DNA from 4 places in the Acetobacterium sp. KB-1 genome. Region 1 is predicted to be linked to each of the others. Evidence: predicted binding sites of a transcription regulator. Region 1 holds the regulator's gene; each other region holds the start of a gene.
What was found. Region 1 encodes Rex, which represses fermentation and respiration genes when NADH is low (regulators of the CRP and FNR family bind a similar motif). Its sites were predicted from a motif close to ATTGTTAANNNNTTAACAAT; they were not measured.
Positions count from the first base shown of each region.

Region 1 (4,220 bases):
ACTGTTTAATTCACCCACCTGCACCAAAGAGGATCGGACAATCGCCAGGAAATTGGGTAAAATGCTTGCGATTGACGTTAAAAGCTACGGTGAAAAAATGCTCGTGGCCGGTAGTAATTTAAAAGAAATGCACCCTTTTGAAATCCTATCCACTGACCGGAAACTCTTTACCATGGGGTCCTATAAAATTGGGGTATCTCAAATTAACACTGGGGATTTCCGGGGAATATTTAATAAATTGGATGGGGTTCTACTGGAAATGAATAAATTGTGTGAGGAAGAACACCTGGATCTGACCCTTTTAATGGTCACCGACATTATCTTAGGAGGAACCGAGTTGATCATCGCCGGGGACGCTAAAAATCTTGCTCAGCTGGCGTTCGGTTTCCAACCCGGGGAATTCAGTAAATACATGAATGGCGTTTTTTCGAGAAAAAAACAGATCGTTCCGCCATTGATGAACGCCTCAGCTTATTAGTGCCAGTACTGAACAAACACTGGATAGGCACTGACTACAGATACTATGAAAATTGGTGATGATGATGCAAAACAATAAATTTAAAACTGGTAGCGCTTTTCGCCTTGGCAATTTTATCCTGGCTGCTGCCTTGATACCGCTTTTATTAACCGGATGTGTGGAAAAAGAACTGATTAACGATCCCACAACCGGTGCAATTATGCCTACTAAAAATTTAGAAACCCTGATCGACGGCCAGTATACAGCCACGACAAGCTACTATGATGGTAGAGGTTACGCTCAACAATTAAATATTTTCATCAAGAACGGCCTCATTACCAAGGTGAATTTTCAAGAAATTGATCGAAGTAAAACTGATCGCTTGGCTGTGGATGGCCCCGATAAAACCTGGCCAAATTTAGTTGTAACGAATTTAAGTAGCCTTTACCTCCGGCTTTATAACGAACTGATCTCTTCTCAAAACCCTGATGAAATAGATGCTATCTCTGGGGCGACCCAAACATCTGAACGCTATGTAAAATTAGCAAAGAAAATTTTTGCTCAAGCTAAAAAAGGTGATCAAGAACCAATAAAAATTGATACCCTTGATACCTACACGATCATCACCCCACCCGATCATGATGGCTATCAAGGGGTCCTTGAAGCCACTTTTAATGGTTCAACTTTGACTGCTCTTAATTACGATGAAATTATAACCGAAGACGGAAAATCAAAACGCAAATCAACTGATTCTCCGGAAAACGCAGATTTTAATGCTTTATTTGACACAATAACTCAAACAGCAGTCAATAATCAATCCCTGGAATCAGCATTTCCTGCCAATGATGCAATCCATGAGAAAGCCAAATACGAGGAGTGTCTGCGACTACTAAGAGAAGCGAGATCGCCCTTTTGATGCCTTACCAATTTAAATTTTATTACTTAAATTCAACTGAAATTCTTGACAAATGTTAAAGCTGTGTTATAATAAAGCAATGGCCAGTGCATTTATGCCAACAATTCTAAGCTGAAAGAAGGTGAAAATAATGGAAAATAATACTTTTGGTACTCGATTAAAGGCGTTGCGAATTTCTAAACGACTTACTCAGGAAAATTTTGCCAATCTTTTCTATCTTAACAAAAGCTCTATCTCTAAATATGAAAAAGATAAGAATTTACCGGAAAACCAATTACTGATTAAGATCGCTGATTTTTTTGAAGTTTCTGTTGACTATTTATTATGCAGAACCGACCAGCCAAAACTTTTACCAAGCAATCCCAAACCGATGACCTGTGAAGAATTTTTAAAATCTTACGTGTTTTCCAACGAAGAAGTTGATTCTTTTTCTTCTTACTTCTCTTTCCCTGAAAGCTACAAGCAGGAAGTTCTTGATTTTATTAATTTTAAGAGTTCCAGCGGGAAGTAATTAAAAACGATGAAAATTATGTTTACATAGCTTGTTATAAATAAAAGAAACACGGAATCCGTGTTTCTTTTTTAGTTTTTTTTATTTCACGCAAAAATATAAAGAGTCTGATTGTCAATCAAACTCTTACTATTCTTAGCTCGTCGTTACTCGCCCAGCAGATAGGTTAAGGTAAACAAACTATCTGTAATATTTACATTTTCGACAACAACATCACTGGGGACATCCAAATCCAATGGACTAAAATTAAGAATCCCTTTCACCCCTAATTCGGTTACCTGAGCCGCCACCTTCTGGCCCACCTCCCGGGGTACGCACAAAATAGCAATATCGATTTCATTGGACTTAACAAAAGCACCCAGTTCTTCCATATGTTTTACAACCACACTACCAACGACAGTCCCAACCATGAGTGGATCAACATCAAAGACGCCCTTTAGGATGACACCTTCCCGCCTGAAGCGTTCATAATTGGCTATGGCATGACCCATATTTCCAGCACCGATAATAATGCAGTTATATTCACTATCAAGACCAAGAATCTCCTTGATCGCTTCCTTTAATTCTCCCACGTTATAGCCATAACCTTGCTGACCATAACCTCCGAAGGAATTTAAATCCTGCCTGATTTGAGAAGCTGTCAGTCCCATTAAACTTGCTAGTTCTCGGGATGATATTTTTTCGATATCATTGAGCTGTAAATCACTTAAATATTGGTAATACTTTGGCAACCGTTTAACAACGGTCATAGAAACTTTTTTTGAGAAGCGATGCATGATAACTTCTCCTTTCTTTCGGATAATGATTAATTATATCAATATGTATCAATTACGTCAAATTATTCATTTTAATTTGTGGATTTTTTTGATAGAATAGTAAAAGTGAACCTAAAATAACTGAACTAAAACGAAAACAGGTGAAATAATGTTAATCAATATAGAAAATTTGCATTTTAGTTATGGCATCCATGAAATTTTTAATAAACTCAATCTTTCCATTAACGAAAAAAAGCAAATCGGTCTGGTCGGCCGAAATGGCACCGGGAAATCAACCCTCTTAAAACTGATTACCGGAGAATTGATTCCCGACACCGGGCGAATCAGTATAAAAAACGGACTATCGATCAGCTACTTATCCCAGGAATCCAATGTCGCCGAAAATACCACGCTGCTTGAGATGCTTACCGATGTTTTTAAACCGCTGATCAAGATGGAAAAGCGAATCAAACAGATCGGTGATGCCATTACGCGCGCTTCTGGTGAGGATCAGGAAAAACTGATGCTGGAGTTTGGGGAGCTTCAGGAAAGCTTTGCCAAAAATCATGGCTACGAATACCCCAGTCGCATCCGCGGGGTTATCAATGGCCTGGGCTTTAAGGCAGAAGACCAGAACAAAGCCTTCTCAATGCTCAGCGGCGGTGAAAAAACGCGGGCTACTCTGGGTCAGATTCTGCTTCAGGAACCGCAACTGCTCTTACTCGACGAACCGACCAACTACTTAGACATCGATGCGCTGCAATGGCTGGAACAATACCTGAAGAATTACCCCGGAACCTTTATCATCGTGTCCCATGACCGCTATTTCATTGACAAGGTATGTACCTCCATTATCGAAGTGACGCAGAAAAATGTTAAGGAATATCATGGCAATTATACCCAATACGCCGTTAAAAAACGTCAGGATCTGATGGAACAAAACCACCAATATCAGCAACAAATGAAAGAAATCAAACACCAGCAGGAAGTCATTGATCGGTTTCGGGCCTATAACTCCATTAAAAGCTCTAAACGGGCTTCCAGCTGGGAAAAGGCCTTAAACAAAATTGAGCTACTCGATAAAGTCGAAACTACTCATAACAGCCATTTTAGCTTTATTCCCCGGGTTAAAAGTGGCAATGATGTTTTAGCGGTAACCGGGCTCAAAAAATCCTTTGATAATCGTCTGCTTTTTCAAAATATGAATTTCGAAATTCATCGCGGCGACAAAATCGGTATTATCGGACCCAATGGCGCTGGTAAAACGACCCTCTTTCGCATCTTGCAAGAAAAACTGGCCGCTGATGCTGGTGAAATTCGCCGGGGTCAAAAAGTTCATATCGGCTATTTCGATCAGGAGCATCAGGATCTAAAGAAATTCTACAACGAAAATCTTTTAGAAGCGCTGTGGGATGTTGATTCAAAATTGACTGAAGGCGAACTGCGAAATATCCTGGCAGCCTTTTTATTTGTGGGTGACGAGGTCTTCAAACCAATCAACACCCTATCCGGCGGTGAAAAGGCACGATTGCTACTGGCCCGTCTGATGATCTCCCAATCGAACTTCCTGCTGATGGATGA
Region 1 is NZ_CP030040.1:1,024,707-1,028,926, forward strand. It holds gene DOZ58_RS04755 (putative manganese-dependent inorganic diphosphatase) at 1-478, shown strand, start outside; gene DOZ58_RS04760 (FMN-binding protein) at 636-1,373, shown strand; gene DOZ58_RS04765 (helix-turn-helix domain-containing protein) at 1,504-1,884, shown strand; gene DOZ58_RS04770 (redox-sensing transcriptional repressor Rex) at 2,031-2,660, opposite strand; gene DOZ58_RS04775 (ABC-F family ATP-binding cassette domain-containing protein) at 2,809-4,220, shown strand, end outside.

Region 2 (4,220 bases), 1.5 Mb from region 1:
TTGGGGCTTAATCCGGACTATTTAAGACGGGAACCATTTATCCCGGTCATTAATGACATCCCCGAAATGAAATGTGCAGAATTAGGGATTACTGTTAATCCGGAAGGAAAAATATATTTAGCTCCTTCGGTTGCCAGTTACGTAGGCGGCGATATTACCGCCGGTGTTTTTGCGGTACCCGTTTGGATGCGGGAAGATTTCACCATGCTGGTGGATCTGGGAACAAACGGCGAAATTGTCTTTGGAAATAAAGATTTTCTGATGACCTGCGCCTGTTCAGCCGGACCTGCTTTTGAAGGCGGTGAAATTAGCTGCGGTACCCGGGCTGTGCCTGGAGCGATTGAGCAAGTTACTATCAATGACGGAGACTTAAGGCCTTTTTATAATACCATTGGTCAGGTTAGCCCAGTGGGAATTTGTGGTTCAGGGATCATCGACTTAATTTGCGAGATGAAACGAACGGGTATAATCAATGGAAAAGGCCGAATGGAACGGGAGCTGAATCATCCTCGAATCAAGTTTGATGAATACGGCATTGGTCAGTATTATCTCTACTCCAAAGAATTGGATAATGGTTCTAAAGATGTATATATTACGGAAATTGACATTGACAGTTTTATCAAGGCAAAAGGAGCGGTCTTCTCCGCGATCTATATTTTAATGGAAAGTCTGGATATGTCCATTGATGTTCTGGAAAATATCTATGTCGCCGGGGGTATCGGTACCAATCTGGATATTACCAATGCTATCGCCCTGGGGATGTTGCCAGATATCCCGGTGGAGAAATATTACTACATCGGTAACAGCTCGATGCAGGGATGTTACCTGGCATTGACCCTCAGTGAAGGAAAAGACAAGATTCGGGAGATTTCTCAGAATATGACGTATATGGAATTAAGCGTCCACCCAACTTATATGGATGAGTTCATATCAGCCTGTTTTATCCCCCATACCAATATGAATTTATTTCCTTCCCTGGAAAACTGAAAATAGGAGATTTTTAAATGGAAAATACGTTACGGGATGAAACCGCAATTGAAGAAAAAAGAAAAGATAAAATACCCTACGAACACTACAAGGGCTTGTTAAAGGACCATAATCCCCAGATGATTGCGGCTAACAGTACCTGTCCTTATAATGAAAAAGATAATTTTTTCACAGTCACCCTGATGGGAACGCCATATAAGGTGACCTATCCTCAGGGTGATGTGACTGATCTGGACAGCCGGGATTTTGATAATTATAAACTCAAAACCATGATTTTACGGTATTTGATTAATGCTAAAGGGGTTAAGGCCACCGGCGAAAACATCGCCTATCGGGATGTTTCCGGTGGGAATGTCTACTATCCCTGTTTTGAAGGGCGTTGTTTAAAACGTTTTGCCTTTACCTTTAATTACAATCTTGACGGTTTAAAAAAGGCCATGGCTGTTCTAAAAGCAGAGCCACAAAGTATTGGTGATCTTTCATGGCGTTTTGAAGTCATTAATAATATGTTTATGACTGCTATTCTCTGGATTGGGGATGATGAATTCCCACCGGAAGCGCAAATATTATTTGATGCTAATTTCCCCAGTGCCTTCAGTGCTGAGGATATGGCCGTAATGGGTGATATTTTTATTCCGGCATTAAAAGAACTCAGCAAAAAATAATGAAACAATCAAAGATACTAAATATTGATCCCCATTTTTCGGAAAGTAGTTATATCATCAACCGGGATTTATTTAAAAATTTTGATCCTGTTGCGATGAGTCAAAAGTCTCTTTGTCCCTTCGATCCGAAAAATGGGCGGTTTGAAATAATGGTCCTGGGTGAATCCTATTTTGTACTTCATCCCAGCGGTCTGGTTTTGAATGCCCGAGAGGAAGAATTTGATAATTACTCGGTCAAAATTTTTATTCTTCGCTACTTAATGAATGCCAACGGAAAAGAAGCAACCAACGAATGGATCAGCTTTAAAGAATTTCCGGATGGGCCCATTTATTATTCGAATTTTCATAAACGCTGTATTCAAGTTTTTGCGCAAATTGGCAATGAGAGGCCGGAACAGCTTAAACACTATATGAGCCTGCAAAAAGCTAAGACCTATGGTAAGGGTGATCTTTCCTGGCAGTTTACGGTGACACCGGGGGTTGATCTCATCTGGATTTTATGGTTTGGCGATGATGAGTTTGAAGCAGAGGCTCAAATATTATTTGACAAAAAATTAACAGACGTCTTTAATATTAAGGATTTGGCAATTTTAGGCGATGTTTTGATGATTTCGCTGAAAACCTTTACGCTCTCTTTAGACTCTAAAAAAAATTAGGATAAATTTTAGAAAAATGCCGAAAAATAATTGACAAACTTTTAACTAATAGTGTACAATCTGTGTATACTTATATATACAGGTAAAAAGCTGTAAAATATGTAATGGTTTTAATTTGGTTTTAAAGTGTGAAGCTTTGAAATAAATATTTTGAAAAAAGGTAACAGGTTAGGAGGAAACAAAAAAATGCCATACAAAAAAGCAGAACAAAAATTTAGTGGCAAGATCAACGCATGTGAGATAGGTGTAGGAGATGCAGCTATCAGCATTGGCGGAGAAAACTCATTACCATTTTTAGGTACTGAAGGCTTCAAAACCGCAGTTGGAATCGCAATCTCTGACACAACCGATGAATGGTCAGATTGCTTTGGAACAATTTACGGTGACGATCTTAAAAACCCAGCGGCTTTGGCAAAAGCAGCAGTAGAAAAATCAGGTGCGGACTTCTTATTAATTAAACTTGAAAGTGCTGATCCAAACGGTGCTGACAATTCAGTCGAAAACTGTGTCGCGACAGCGGTAGCTGTAGAAGCGGCAATTAGCGTACCTTTAGTTGTAGAAGGATGTAAAAACGCAGACAAAGATGCTAAGTTACTGGAAAAAGTTGCTCAAGCTCTTGAAGGAAAAAATGTGGTTTTATTTTCTGCTGTAGAAGACAATTACAAGACCATCGGTGCTGCCGGCGGAATGGCTTACGGACAAAAAGTAGCCGCAGAATCCTCAGTTGATATCAACCTTGCAAAACAATTAAATATCTTATTAACACAATTAGGTGTTAAAGGAAAAGATATTCTGATGGATGTTGGTTCAGCAGCTGTAGGCTATGGCTTTGAGTATGTTGCATCAACCATGGATCGTATTCGTTTAGCTGGCCTAGGTCAAAATGATGAAAGTTTACAAATGCCAATTATGACTAATATTTCTGGTGAAGCGTGGGGCGTTAAAGAAGCGGTTTCCACCCTTGAAGATGCACCGGAATGGGGCGATCAGGAAGCACGCGGGGTTGGTATGGAAGTATCAACAGCGGCAGCTTGTGTTGTTGGCGGATCAAACGCAATCATCGTAAGACATCCAGAATCAGTTAAGGCGATCAAAAGCTTAGTTGCTGGAATCATAGGTTAGGAAAGGAAGGCGAATACAAATGGCAGTAAAAGGTTTAGATATTTTTAAACTCACTCCTAAGACAAACTGTAAAGAGTGTGGTTTCCCAACATGTATGGCTTTCTCTATGAAAGCAGCTACTGGTGCTGTACCCATCGAAAAATGTCCATACATTTCAGAAGAGTCCAAAGAATTATTATCAGAAGCAACAGCTCCACCAATGAAAACTATCAAAGTTGGCGCTGGCGAAACTGAAAAAGCGCTTGGTGGCGAAACAGTCTTATTCAGACATGAAAAAACATTGGTTAACAAAAACTTATTTGCAGTTGAATTATCAGATGCAATGAGTGACGCTGATGTGGATGCGATTTGTGCTACTTTACAAAAGGTAAACTATGACCGTATCGGCGAAATGATGTCGGTTGAAGTTGTCGCCGTACGTTTTGTTTCTGATGCAGCTAAATTTGCGGCTTTAGTTAAAAAAGTTGCAGATTGCGGAAAAATTCCAATGATCGTGACTGTTGATGCTGAAGTAGCAAAAGCAGCGGTTGCAGGTGCTGGCGCTGGCGCTATCATCATGGGCGCAACCAAAGATAACGCAGCAGCGATGGTAGACGTAGCTAAGGCTGCAGATGCTGTTCTTGGTGTTTCTGCAGACAGTATCGAAGCACTACACGACTTAGTTGAAGCAATTGAAAAAATGGGCTATAAAAAACTGGTATTAAACGTAGGCGAAACTTCCATTAAAGAAGCTTACGCAAATGCAGTTGATATTCGTACCGCAGCAATCAAAGGCAATGACCGAACATTT
Region 2 is NZ_CP030040.1:3,544,711-3,548,930, forward strand. It holds gene acsV (corrinoid activation/regeneration protein AcsV) at 1-987, shown strand, start outside; gene DOZ58_RS16305 (DUF3786 domain-containing protein) at 1,005-1,652, shown strand; gene DOZ58_RS16310 (DUF3786 domain-containing protein) at 1,652-2,308, shown strand; gene acsD (acetyl-CoA decarbonylase/synthase complex subunit delta) at 2,495-3,430, shown strand; gene acsC (acetyl-CoA decarbonylase/synthase complex subunit gamma) at 3,450-4,220, shown strand, end outside.
Region 2: the regulator Rex is predicted to act here: its motif matches at 2,338-2,357, upstream of acsD (acetyl-CoA decarbonylase/synthase complex subunit delta).

Region 3 (4,220 bases), 1.7 Mb from region 1:
TGAAGAAGCCAGCGATAAAAAAGGTAAGACTGAAAAATTCATTACCCGCTTCTCACGTTACTATACCCCCATTGTGGTTTTTTCAGCCGTTGCCATGGCTATCATTCCGCCACTTATTATTCCCGGAGCGTCATGGGAAACCTGGTTCTATCAGAGTCTGATCTTTCTGGTGGTCTCTTGCCCCTGTGCCCTGGTGTTATCGATACCGATCAGTTATTTCGGGGGCATTGGCCGGGCATCCAAGGAAGGCGTTTTGATAAAAGGTGGAAATTATCTGGATGTTCTTTATCAGAGTAATGTGTTTGTGTTTGACAAAACCGGAACCCTGACTCAGGGCGAATTCAAGGTGATCAAAACCGTGTTAGCGACAGGATTTACAAAAACTGAGCTGTTGGTGGCTGCTGCAGCCGGGGAACACTATTCCAACCATCCCATCGGCAAGGCCATCACGGCTTATGCCCAGCAGGATGTCGATGAAACCCGGTTAAAAAATTACGCTGAAATTCCCGGAAAAGGAACCCAGGTGCAGGTAGATGATCAGGTGATCCTGGCTGGAAACAGAAATCTGCTGCGAGATCATCAGATTGAGATTGCCGACAGCGATGAAGAGGGAACCCTTGTCTATATCGCCATTAATGGCAAACTGGCCGGTTACCTCGTATTAGGGGATCAGATCAAGGATAATGCCTTATCGGCTTTACAGGGGTTAAAACGACTTGGCGTAAAAAAAACAGTGATGCTCAGTGGCGACAATGCTGGCGTTGCCAACCAGGTTGGGAAAAAACTGATGCTGGACGAGGTGATCGGCGATTGTTTGCCTCAGGACAAGGTGGCCGCATTTGAAAAAATAAAGGTCGAAAACAAGGATGGTAAAACCATTTTCGTGGGTGACGGTATGAATGATGCACCGGTTCTGGCCATGGCTGACGCCGGTATCGCAATGGGAGCTTTGGGCTCCGATGCCGCCATTGAAGCTGCGGATATCATTCTGATGAAGGATGATCCGATGGACATTACCAAAGCAGTGGATATTGCCAAATACACCAGACGGATTATGATTCAGAATATTGTGATGGCACTTGGCATTAAAATCACCGTGCTTACGCTGACCTTCTTTGGCATGGGTGAAATGTATCTGGCTATTTTTGCCGATGTAGGTGCTGCGATTTTAACCATTCTAAATACGACCCGGATTTTAAAATATCGGGGATTCTGGCAGAAGAACAGATAAATAAGGCCAAATTAAAAAAAATAGTCGTTAAAAATTGAACAAAAAGGGTTGAGTGCAGTTGACCTTTTTTGTTCTTTTTTAGATTAAGAAACTTAAAGAACCGGTTTTCTCAGATTAAGTACAATAAAGTATCGTCAAATTATTAAAAAAGCCGAAAAGAAAAAATAGTAGAATAATTTAGTTATGTAAAGAGCGGTACAAAGCGCCGTCGAATCTGCTTGAAATAGTGAATAACAAGGGTATTCGGCAGTGTCAGCATGACAGCGACTGACAAAATACTAAATGTAAAAAAAACAAGATGTTAAAAAAGTATCAATGACAAATGACTCCTTTTCGAATATAATTGGAATTACTCAAAGAAAGGGGAAAAAAAATGGTTAATTTAACAATTGATGGGAAGGCGATCAGTGCCGAACTTGGAACAACAATTTTAAAAGCAGCGAGTTCCATTGGCATTGAAATTCCAACCCTGTGTAGTTTTAAAGATTTCAGTCCGGATGGAACCTGTCGGATGTGTTTGGTTGAGGTAGTCGGTTCAAAGGAATTAGAAAAAGCCTGTTCAACTCCAGTTGCTGAAGGTATGGTGGTTTATACCGACACATTTGTAGTAAGAAACGAGCGACGTCAGGCACTAAAAGCATTGATGGTCGATCATAAATTTGATTGCATGGCTTGTTATAAATATGAGACATGTTTCTTTGTGGAAAACAATGCAAATTTAATCGACTTTGATACATACAAGGCGGTGGGAACAGAAGGGTATGCCGATCGACAAATTGATGATTCTAATCCGTTTTATTTTTATGATCCAGGTAAGTGCGTCCTATGTGGCCGCTGTATAAAAGCATGTGATCATTTACAATGCAGTCATATTTTAGCGGGATTCGATCCTGAAAAGGATAATATTATTAAAACATTCGGTGACTTGCCAAGAGGTAATACCGATTGTGTCAGTTGTGGAAATTGCATTGCTGTCTGTCCAACCGGGGCGCTGGCACCTAAAAAGTTTAAGCCGTTTGGCTACACCAAACATGTTCAAACAGTCTGTCCCTATTGTGGTGTCGGATGTACCTTGAATTTAAAAGTAGTTGATAATAAAATTACCGATGTATTCAGCACCGAGGGAAATGTAAACGATAATTTGCTCTGTGTAAAAGGTCGTTTTGCTTATGATTTTGTTAGCAGTCCCGATCGATTGACAACGCCGTTGATTCGAAAAGATGGCGTTTTGCAAGAAGCAAGCTGGGAAGAGGCAATTTCATTAGTAGCTCAAAAGCTTAAAGAAGCGAAGCAAGAAGGTCCACAGGCAGTGGCCGGATTGTCATCGGCACGTTGCACCAATGAAGATAATTATGTTTTCCAGAAGTTTATCAGAACGGTAGGAGAGTCAAATAACGTCGATCATTGTGCCCGCTTGTGTCATGCTTCCACAGTTGCTGGCTTGGCTAAGTCCTTTGGTAGTGGTGCCATGACCAACAGTATCGAAGAAATCGACGTTATGGACGTGATACTTGTCTCAGGTTCAAATACAACCGAGACACACCCTGTTATCGGTGCAAAAATAAAACAACGAAAAGCTCAGGGAGCAGCTTTGATTGTTGCTGAACCACGAAAGATTGAACTGGCGAATTATGCCGATGTTTATTTACAGATCAAACCAGGAACAAATGTTGCCTTATTTAATGGACTGATGCGGGCCATTTTGGATGCCGGTCTTGAAGATAAAACCTTTATTAATGAACGAACTGAAGGTTTTGAGGCATTTTTAGAATTTATGGATACGCTCACGGTCGAAAAATGCGCTGAAATATGTGGCGTTGATCCAGAGGAAATGCGAAAAGCAGGCGTTCTTTATGCAACAAAGGATCGTGGTGGAATTTTTTATTCCATGGGTGTTACGCAGTTTAGTACCGGCACGGACGGGGTTATGTCGACTGCCAATCTGGCTATGCTGACCGGAAAAATTGGTCGCGAAGGTTGCGGCGTAAATCCGCTTCGCGGTCAGAACAATGTTCAGGGAGCTTGTGATATGGGAGCCCTGCCAGGTGATTTGCCAGGTTATCAAAAAACAGCAAACCCTGAAGCGGTTGAAAAGTTTGAAAAGGCCTGGGACGCAAAACTGCCGCAAAACACAGGCAAAACCTTGACCGAAATTATTGACGGCGTAGGGGATAAAACGATTAAGTTTTTATATGTTATGGGTGAAAATCCGATGGTTTCAGATCCCAACACCAATCATGTCAAGGAATCTCTGGAAAATGCCAATTTCATCGTCGTTCAGGATATTTTCCTGACTGAGACCACTGAATATGCGGATGTTGTCTTACCAGCCCATGTTTATGCTGAAAAAGATGGAACATTTACAAATACAGAGCGACGTATTCAGTTGTTGAGAAAGGCCGTTGATGCCCCGGGCGTTGCTAAAAATGACTGGGAAATTATTGGGATGATAGCAAAAGAAATGGGTGCTAAGGGCTTTGATTTTAGCAGTGCTTCAGAAATTATGGAAGAAATTGCGTCAGTAACCCCAAGTTATACCGGAGTATCGCATGAACGCCTAAGTAATGGTGATCGTATTCAATGGCCGTGTTTGAGTAAGGATTCTGAAGGTGCAAAATTCCTTCATGCCGGAAAATTCACAAGAGGACTGGGTGCGTTTATGATTGCTGATTATATCCCGCCAGAAGATCAGGCTGATGACGAATACCCATTGATATTAATGACGGGCCGAATTCTTGAACACTACCACACAAGAACCATGACAAAACGAACACCAGGAATTGAAGCGATTGCAGGCGATGCATTTGTTGAAATCAATCCGGCAAAAGCTTTGGAATATGGAATTGCAGAAGGTGATATGATTCATGTTACCTCACCTCGGGGAAGTGTTTCTGCCAAAACGCGTTTTAATGATGGGATCATGGAGAACAATCTATTTATGCCTTTCCATTATGGTGATGGTGGAGCAAACTGCTTAACTGGTGGTGCG
Region 3 is NZ_CP030040.1:3,264,426-3,268,645, forward strand. It holds gene DOZ58_RS15050 (heavy metal translocating P-type ATPase) at 1-1,231, shown strand, start outside; gene fdhF (formate dehydrogenase subunit alpha) at 1,605-4,220, shown strand, end outside.
Region 3: the regulator Rex is predicted to act here: its motif matches at 1,529-1,548, upstream of fdhF (formate dehydrogenase subunit alpha).

Region 4 (4,220 bases), 420 kb from region 1:
CCGTCATTCTGAAAGAATGTTGAAATTTGGCGAATCTTCTGTCATCACCTTCATAAGAGGTGACTTTTTTTATTTGATATGTTAAAATAAGCAAAATCAAGAAAAGAAGAGGTGTAAAATGGAAACGCGACTATTGGGAAGAACCGGATTAGAAGTGTCCCTTATTGGGTTTGGTGGTATTCCAATTCAACGCTGTAACCAATGGGAAGTCGATGAGATCATTGAAAACCTGATTGAAGAAGGCGTCAATTTCATTGACACAGCCAGAGCTTACACAAATAGTGAAAAAATGATTGGGGAAGCCCTTAAACAATGGGGTCGGGAACATTTTTTTCTGGCCACCAAAACGCCGCAGCTTCGCTACGATGATGTCATCGCCGATGTAAAAGCCAGTCTTTGCGATCTCCAAACCGATTCCATCGATCTCTACCAGTTTCATAATGCCAAAACCATGGCCGCCTATGAAACCATCATGGGGCCGGGGGGCGGTTATGACGCATTGGCCGACTGTAAAAAACAGGGATTGATTAAACATATCGGGATCACCTCTCACAGTTATGAGGTGTTAGAACGGGCACTGGAAGATGATCGTTTTGAAACCATTCAGTTTCCCTATAATATCGTTGAAAACCGTGGCGCCCCTCTTTTTGAAAAAGCAAAGCTTAGCAATGTGGGGGTCATCATTATGAAACCGCTCGCTGGCGGCGCCTTTATGAATGCCGATTATGCCCTCCGATGGGTGGCTGAGAATCCTAATATTTCGGTTTTGATCCCCGGTATGGATTCGGTCAAACAGGTTTTGGACAACGCCAAAATTGGCAATGATTTTGTTCCTTTGTCTGAGACCGAACGTCAAACCCTTGAAGCCGACGCTAAAGCCCTGGGCAAAACCTTTTGCCGCCGCTGCGGTTATTGCGCCCCCTGTCCCCAAGGTATCGATATTCCGATGCAGTTTATTGTAGAGGGCTATTACCGCCGTTATGATCTGGAAGAATGGGCTCTCGACCGCTACCGCAGCTTTGCAGCTAATGCCTCGGATTGCGTTTCCTGCGGCGAATGCGAGCCCCGCTGTCCCTACAATCTCCCAATCCGGGAAATGCTGACAAAAACCAGAGAACTGTTTGACCCGCTGGTTTAGATGATGTTATCATTTGCCTTTTAAAAGATGTTCATCTATTATAATAAAACTTACTAAAATAACGCTTACTAAATGCAGGTCCGTCAACCTCTACAAAAAAAGAAGGCCAAAATCCCAAACAAAAATGGGGTTTTGGCCTTTAATCAGATCTTAATTTATTCTGTTTTTATTCCGTTTTTAATTTATTCTACTACTTAATCACATTCTTAATCGCACAAATACATCCGCCCCAGTGCGTCTGCTGCCATAATCGCTGCATAAACAGTGTCGGCATCGACATCAAAAGGCATATTATGAATGGTTTCGCCAGGATCAGCCGCAGCCACAGCCACAGCCATAATTTTTTCCGGGGTTGGTTCGGTACAACCCAGTTCTCCTAATGTAATTGGCAAACCGACAGATAAACAGAAATCAATGACTTCTTCAATATCTTCAAGCGATCTGTTTTCCATTACAAGCTGAACCAGGGTTCCAAAGGCTACTTTTTCCCCGTGATACATGTGGTGACATTCAGAAAGGACCGTTAAACCGTTATGGACGGCATGGCAGGCCGCCAGACCACCACTTTCAAAACCAACACCACTGAGATAGGTATTCGCTTCAATAACATTTTCCACCGCCGGGGTACAGGTTGCGGCCTCTACGGCCAACTTAGCTTTTAAGCCATCTTCAATTAAAATATCATAACACAGTTCTGCCAGTGCTAAAGCCGATCGAGTTGGGTGAGCACCTGACATGGTGGTACCATTCGAATCTAATGTCGCCTTGGCTTCAAAATAAGTCGCCAATGCATCCCCCATTCCGGCAACAAAAAGTCGAGCCGGAGCAGCTTTAATGATATCGGTATCCATCACAACAATTTCAGGGTTTTTAGGAAGGACGAGATACTCATCAAAAACGCCTTCTTCGGTATAAAGAACGGATAAAGCCGAGCAAGGTGCATCGGTGGAAGCAATCGAAGGAGCAATAACAACGGGCAGTTTTTCGTAATGGGCCGTTGCTTTAGCCGTATCTAAGGTTTTTCCCCCACCGACACCAACAACCACATCACAGCCTTCTGCTTTTACGATTTTTTGTAGCCGGGCGATTTCGACCTTGGAGCATTCTCCGTTAAATTTTTCGGGTGTAAATTTAATTCCAGCAGCTTCAAAACTCGCTTTCAATTCCTCCGCTTTAGTTCGCATCATGGTTCCACTCATTAAGACAAGGGCTGATGTTCCAAATTTTCCCACATGTTCCGGCAATTTTCCAACTTCTCCGGCACCTTGAACATAACGGCTGGGAGACATAATAATCTTTTGCATTTTCTACCTCCGAAAATAGATTTATTTCGTTATTATTATATCAAATAATCGAAGCGATGAATTCGTTATCATCTAAAAAATACAGTCCAGCGCTGATACTATTCTCATGAATATTTTGCTTTTTTTACAAGCCCTTAAATAAATCAGTAATTTTTTGTTTTGATCCATCACTTTTTTAAGCAGAATAGCACCAAACCGGAAAAAGAGACCAAATTACCCTAAAAGGTAATTTGGTCTCTTTTTAATCTTAAGCCATATAAAAATCCCCGTTGGGGTCCACATCAATAACAATAGCCTGTCCTTCGTGGACATTGCCCTTGATAATTTCTTTACCAACCATGGTTTCAATGTGTTTCTGTAAATAGCGTTTCAGTGGTCGGGCCCCGTAGGCCGGGTCAAAGCCCATTTCAATAACAGCATCGATGGCCTGCTGGGTCAGGGTGACAGTAATCTGACGTTCTTCCAGACGTTTTTGTAAATCTTTCAGGAGTAAGGTCACAATTTTGCCAATAGCTTCTTTATTAAGCGGTTTATAAAGGACAATTTCATCAATCCGGTTTAGAAACTCCGGCCGGAAATAGTTCTTTAACAACTCCATCACCGCGGACTCGGTTTTTTCAGTGATTTCGCCAAAAGCATTGATTCCTTCAAGCAGATATTCTGAACCGATGTTGGAAGTCATGATGATAATGGTGTTTTTAAAATCGACCGTTCGTCCCTGAGAGTCGGTAATCCGACCATCATCAAGAATTTGTAGCAAAATATTAAAAACATCCTTATGCGCTTTCTCAATTTCATCGAGTAAAATAACTGAATATGGTTTGCGTCTGACCGCTTCTGTCAATTGCCCCCCCTCTTCATAACCGACATATCCCGGCGGTGCTCCGATTAACCGTGAGACTGAGAATTTTTCCATGTATTCACTCATATCAATGCGGATCATATTTTCTTCGGAGTCAAAGAGGGTCGCAGCCACGGCTTTAGCCAGTTCGGTTTTTCCCACCCCAGTGGGGCCTAAAAACAGAAAGCTGCCAATCGGGCTGTTGGGATTTTTAATTCCGGCCCGGGATCGGATAATGGCGTCAACCACTTTTAGAATCGGTTCTTCCTGACCGATAACCCGTTGTTTCAGGGTGTCTTCCAGGGCCAGCAGTTTCTCGCGCTCGCCGGATACCAGCTTACTCAAAGGAATATTGGTCCAGTCGGAAATGATCTCGGCGATTTCTTCTTCGGTGACCTTTTCCCGTTTGAGACTGTCTTGCTCGTCTTTTTCATCCGCTTTGTGTTTAAGTGCTTCAATTTTTGCCGTTTTCTCCGGAATGAGTCCGTATTCCAATTCAGAAGCTTTGCGGTAATCCCCTTCCCGAATGGCTTTTTCCCGTTCGTAGGTAAGCTGGTTCAGTTCTTCCTGAAGGGATTTTAAGGTATCCGCTGACTGTTTTTCATTTTCCCATTGAATGCTCATGGTATTAAAACGCTCTTTGTATTCAACCAGTTCTTTTTGCAGCCGTTCCAGTCGTTCCTTACTAAGTTTGTCCTTTTCTTTTTTGAGTGCCACTTCTTCAATTTCAAGTTGCATCATTTTACGCCTGACCTCGTCCATTTCTTCGGGCATGGAATCCATTTCGGTGCGGATCTTGGCACAGGCTTCATCAATCAGATCAATGGCCTTATCGGGTAGAAACCGATCAGAAATATAACGGTTGGACAGGGTCGCAGCGGCCACCAGCGCGGTATCTAAAATCTGAACCCCGTGATAGCGTTCATAGGTGTCTTTT
Region 4 is NZ_CP030040.1:1,441,844-1,446,063, forward strand. It holds gene DOZ58_RS06635 (aldo/keto reductase) at 119-1,138, shown strand; gene DOZ58_RS06640 (glycerol dehydrogenase) at 1,345-2,442, opposite strand; gene clpB (ATP-dependent chaperone ClpB) at 2,690-4,220, opposite strand, start outside.
Region 4: the regulator Rex is predicted to act here: its motif matches at 2,468-2,487, upstream of DOZ58_RS06640 (glycerol dehydrogenase).